One region of the Plantactinospora sp. BB1 genome, then DNA from elsewhere that is predicted to be linked to it. Evidence: riboswitches for the same ligand, from Rfam matches in the RefSeq annotation. Region 1 holds a riboswitch; the other holds the start of a gene.
The links. Region 1 has a riboswitch for ZMP and ZTP ahead of C6W10_RS00205 (glycine hydroxymethyltransferase). Riboswitches for the same ligand answer to the same signal wherever they lie in the genome.
Positions count from the first base shown of each region.

Region 2: another riboswitch for ZMP and ZTP. It lies ahead of C6W10_RS29290 (bifunctional 5,10-methylenetetrahydrofolate dehydrogenase/5,10-methenyltetrahydrofolate cyclohydrolase); the one in region 1 lies ahead of C6W10_RS00205 (glycine hydroxymethyltransferase).

Region 1 covers NZ_CP028159.1:39,004-41,376, reverse strand. The annotation lists gene C6W10_RS00215 (SDR family oxidoreductase) at 1-81, opposite strand, end outside; gene C6W10_RS00210 (hypothetical protein) at 325-1,044, shown strand; ZMP/ZTP riboswitch at 1,081-1,171, shown strand; gene C6W10_RS00205 (glycine hydroxymethyltransferase) at 1,191-2,373, shown strand, end outside.
Region 2 covers NZ_CP028159.1:6,710,794-6,713,166, forward strand. The annotation lists gene C6W10_RS29285 (RNA polymerase sigma factor) at 1-128, opposite strand, end outside; gene C6W10_RS29290 (bifunctional 5,10-methylenetetrahydrofolate dehydrogenase/5,10-methenyltetrahydrofolate cyclohydrolase) at 185-1,108, opposite strand; ZMP/ZTP riboswitch at 1,133-1,220, opposite strand; gene C6W10_RS29295 (DUF4230 domain-containing protein) at 1,390-2,211, shown strand; gene C6W10_RS29300 (hypothetical protein) at 2,208-2,373, shown strand, end outside.

The DNA.
Region 1 (2,373 bases):
GTGTCCGGCGGCGGCGAGTTGTCGTACGGTCGCGGCGCCGATTCCGCGGCCGCCGCCGGTCACCACCGTCAGCGGAGTCATGGGCCTCTCCCCTCGGTTGTCGCAGCCCCCGGCCGCCGGGTCCGGGCCGGGGCTCGTCGCGGATCGTTCGCGCGGGTCCGGTAGCTGGCGATCCTGCCAGGTGTCGGTGCGGCGGGTCGGTCGGGGCGGATGGTGTCCCGGGCTCTGGTTTTGTTGATCTCGGAACGGTGTGTCCGTCTCGACGTTGTCGGGTGGGCCTGGTAGTAAGTCATGAATCAAACAGGTGTACGGAAGAGGGATCCGATGGCTGCCGCGCGTACCGCTCAACAGGGGTTGTCCACCGAGGAGTTGCAGCAGATCAGGGACGCGTTGGCGGCGGGCCGGAAGCCGAAGGTGATGTTCACCGAGGCGGCGGGGCAGATTGCCGGTCAGCTCGGTCAGGTGGTGGAGTTGACCGATCCGGAGGTCTCCGAGGAGTGGGTGGTGGTCCGGTTCGGTCGGGACGAGCTGCCCTTCTCCCCCGGTGATCTGGCTGTCGCGCCGAAGGGTGCGACGCGGCGGGCGCCGGTGAAGCCGGAACCGGAGCCGGAGCCGGTCCCCGAACCAGAGTTCAAGATTGTCAGGGAGCCGGTTCCGGCGCCCCGCGAGGAGGCAACAGTGACCGCAGTGGACACTCCCCCGGCCCGTCCGGCGGACGGCGAGGGTGAGGCGAAGCCGGCCCGGCGGGCGACGAAGGCGGCGAAGCCGAAGGGTCCGGCGGGGTTGACGGTCACCCTGACGTACGCGGACGGCGAGTGGACGCTGGCGGCGACGCAGGGCGCGAAGTCGCTGGCGAAGCCGTACGTGATCAAGCCGGCCGAGGCGTTGAAGATGGTGGCGTTGATCGATGTTCCCGGGGTGCACGAGGCGGTGGAGCAGATCATGGCGGTGGAGCGGCGGGAGGCCGAGCAGCAGGCGGAGAAGTTGCGGGCCGAGTTGGCGGAGATCGAGGCGCGGTTGGCGGAGTTGCGCGACGCGGGTTGATCCTTCGCCGTCCGGGCCGGTCGGGTTGGTAGGCTCGGCCCGGACCGTGACTGGCGTGCTGGGATGGGGTCAACCATCGGGAAGCGGTCCCGTCGAGTGACGTGTGCCGTGCGCCTGGGCCGATTTTCTTCGCCCAGGAGGCTGCCATGGCCAATCAGGTCTTTCCGGTCGGCACGAGTTCCACCGAGTCCGTCGCGTTCCGCGCGGCGTTGGACGTGGTGCGTGCGGTCGAGCCCCGCGTCGCGGACGCGATCGGTGCGGAACTGGCCGACCAGCGCGAGTCGTTGAAGTTGATCGCTTCGGAGAACTACGCGTCCCCGGCGGTGCTGCTGGCGATGGGTAACTGGTTCAGCGACAAGTACGCGGAGGGCATGGTCGGCCGCCGCTTCTATGCCGGTTGCCGCAACGTCGACACGGTGGAGTCGGTGGCGGCGGAGCATGCCCGGGAGTTGTTCGGGGCCGCGCACGCCTATGTGCAGCCGCATTCGGGGATCGACGCGAACCTGGTGGCGTTCTGGGCGGTGCTGGCGGACCGGGTGGAGTCGCCGGCGTTGCGCCGGGCCGGGGTGCGGCACGTGAACGAGCTGTCCGAGGCGGACTGGGCGGTGTTGCGCCGGGAGCTGGGTGACCAGCGGATGTTGGGCATGTCGTTGGACGCGGGCGGGCACCTGACCCACGGTTTCCGGCCGAACATCTCCGGCAAGATGTTCGACCAGCGTAGTTACGGTACCGATCCGGAGACGGGGTTGCTGGACTACGACGAGGTGCGCCGGATCGCCCGGGAGTTCCGGCCGCTGATCCTGATGGCCGGCTATTCGGCGTATCCGCGGCGGGTGAACTTCCGGCTGATGCGGGAGATCGCCGACGAGGTCGGTGCGACGCTGCTGGTCGACATGGCGCACTTCGCCGGGCTGGTCGCCGGGAAGGTGCTGGTCGGTGACTTCGATCCGGTGCCGTACGCGCATCTGGTGACGACGACGACGCACAAGTCGTTGCGGGGTCCGCGCGGCGGCATGGTGTTGTGTGGTCCGGAGTTGGCCGACCAGGTGGACCGGGGTTGTCCGTTGGTGCTCGGCGGTCCGTTGCCGCATGTGATCGCCGGTAAGGCGGTCGCGTTGGCGGAGGCGCGGCGGCCGGAGTTCGCGGCGTACGCGGGCCGGGTGGTGCAGAACGCGGTCGCGTTGGCGGAGGGGCTGTTGCGTCGGGGGGCGCGGCTGGTGACCGGGGGTACGGACAACCATCTGCTGCTGGTGGACGTGTCGGGGTACGGGCTGACGGGGCGGCAGGCGGAGGCGGCGCTGTTGGACGCCGGCATCGTGACGAACCGGA
Region 2 (2,373 bases), 1.7 Mb from region 1:
ACCACCGCGATCTGGGCCAGGTCGTCCGCCTCGGCCGCGCTGCCACTGATCAGGTACGCGAACCGCCGCAAAGCGTCCAGCCGGGCCCGAGCGAACTCCTCGGCGTCGCTGAACGCACCGTGGGCCACAGGCTCCTCCTCCGGGCTCCTAACGCTGGCCGCCGTCGATTCGCTGCACCTCGAACCTAGCGGTCCCGGTGTCCCGGATCACCTGCCGAAGTGGTGCTCCGCCGCTCGGCGAGTTCGACGGCGTTGCGGAACAGCATCGCCACGGTGGTCGGGCCGACCCCGCCGACCCGGGGCGTGATCGCCCCGGCGACCGAGGCGCACGACTCGTCGAGGTCCGGCAGCAGCCGGCGTCCGGCGTAACGGACCCCGCCGCCGATCGCGACCGCGCCGGGCCGCAGGTGCTCCGGCCGCACGATCCCGGGTACGCCCACCGCGGCGACCACGATGTCGGCCCGCCGGGTGTGCCGCTCCCAGCCGGGTACCCCGCTGTGCACCACGGTCACCGCCGCGTCGGCGGTGGGCCGCTTCTGCCCGAGCAGCAGCGACAGCGGCCGGCCCAGGGTCGTACCCCGGCCGAGGATCACCACGTCGCGGCCGGCGACCGGGATCTCGTGGAAGGCGAGCAGCGCCTCGATCCCGGCCGGGGTGCACGGGACCGGGCCGGGCAGCCCGGCGGCGAGCCGGCCCAGGCTCTCCGGGTGCAGCCCGTCGACGTCCTTGGCCGGATCGATCGCGGCGATCGCCGCCTGGTAGTCGAGGTGGCCGACGGGGTGCTGCACCAGGATGGCGTGCACCGCCGGGTCCTCGTTGAACTCGCGGATCGCCCGGAGCAGGTCCGCCTGGCCGGCGGTGCCGGGCAGGTGGGTGTGCGGCGACGCGAAGCCGAGGTCGGCGGCGCGTTGCTGCTTCATCCGGATGTAGCCGGCGCTGGCGGAGTCGTCGCCGACCAGGATCGTCGCCAGGCTCGGCACGACACCGGAGCGGCGCAGCGCGGCGACCCGGGCGGCGACGTCGGCGAGGACCGCCTCGGCGACGGGGCCGCCGGGCAGCAGCCGGGCGGTGCGTACCTCGGCGTCGGTGGGGGTCTCGGAGACGGTCACGGGGCTTCCTCTCGACGTGGAAAGCCCCGGCGCCCAGGCGTACGGCGACGGAGTCGAGCCCGGCGGTCGCTTCCCGGTGGTGCTCCACCCGACGCCAGTCACCACCGCCACGCCGAGCCTACCTCCGGGCCCGCCCCCATCGGCGGTCGTGCTCGGCTGCCGCCGTCGCGAGCTGGGCAGACGTGAGCCCGGCCCGCGTCCCTCCGGTTCGACTCGCGGGTGTCGTACCGGAGTCGTACCGTTTTCTCCAGGTGCTCCTTCGACAAGGACGGTGAGGGCGGATGTCCCGAGAAGGCGATGTCAACCAGCCCACGCGTGAGTTTCCCGGCTATGCGAAGGGGCAGGCCACGCCCCCCGGCCCGGCCGATCCCTGGTCCGACGGCACGGCGCACGACGACACCCGGCCGTTCGACGCCGACGAGCCCCGGCCGGAGCGGTCCGATCCGGAGCCGACCGGCGGCGGCCGGTGGGGTCGCGGCGTCTTCGTCCTGGTGGGCATCATCGGCGTGGTCGCCGTACTGGTGCTCGGCGTGCAGGTCAGCGGGATCCTGCCGGACTGGCGCAACCCGTTCGCCAAGGAGCAGACCGACCGCAGCCAGCCGCCGCTGCTCAAGTCGATCCAGGACCTCAGCCGCTACGTCGCGGCGGAGGGGAACTTCGAGGTCGTCGTCGACCTGGAGAACAACCGGAAGTACGTTCCGGAGTTCCTGCTCGGCGAGCGCACCCTCTTCGTCGGGGCCGGCACCGTCGACGCGTACGTCGACTTCGGAACGCTCCGCGACGACGCGGTGGTCGTCTCCGCCGACGGGAAGTCGGTGGAGATCAAGCTGCCGGCACCGCAGCTCGGCGAGGTCAACCTCGACCTGGAGCGGAGTTACGTCTTCGCCGAGAAGCGCGGCATCCTCAACCAGCTCGGCGAGGTCTTCGGCGGCGACCCGAACCGGCAGCGCGAGGTCTATCTCAAGGCCGAGCAGAAGATCGCCGAGTCGGCCAAGAGCAGCGGGCTCGGCGAGCGCGCCCAGGAGAACACCCGGAAAATGCTGGACCAACTGCTCCGGTCGCTCGGCTACGAGCGGGTGACCGTCAGCTACGTCCAGCCGTGACCGTCGCCGCCCTGGGCACGCTGGCGGCACCGTCGGCCGACGAGCCGCCGATGCTGTTCGGGGCGGCGATCTGGTCCATCCTGGTGATGGCGGTGGTGTTCGTCGCCAACCTGGTCGTACACCTGCTGCGGAACTGGTTCGGCCCCCTCGACCGGCTGGTCG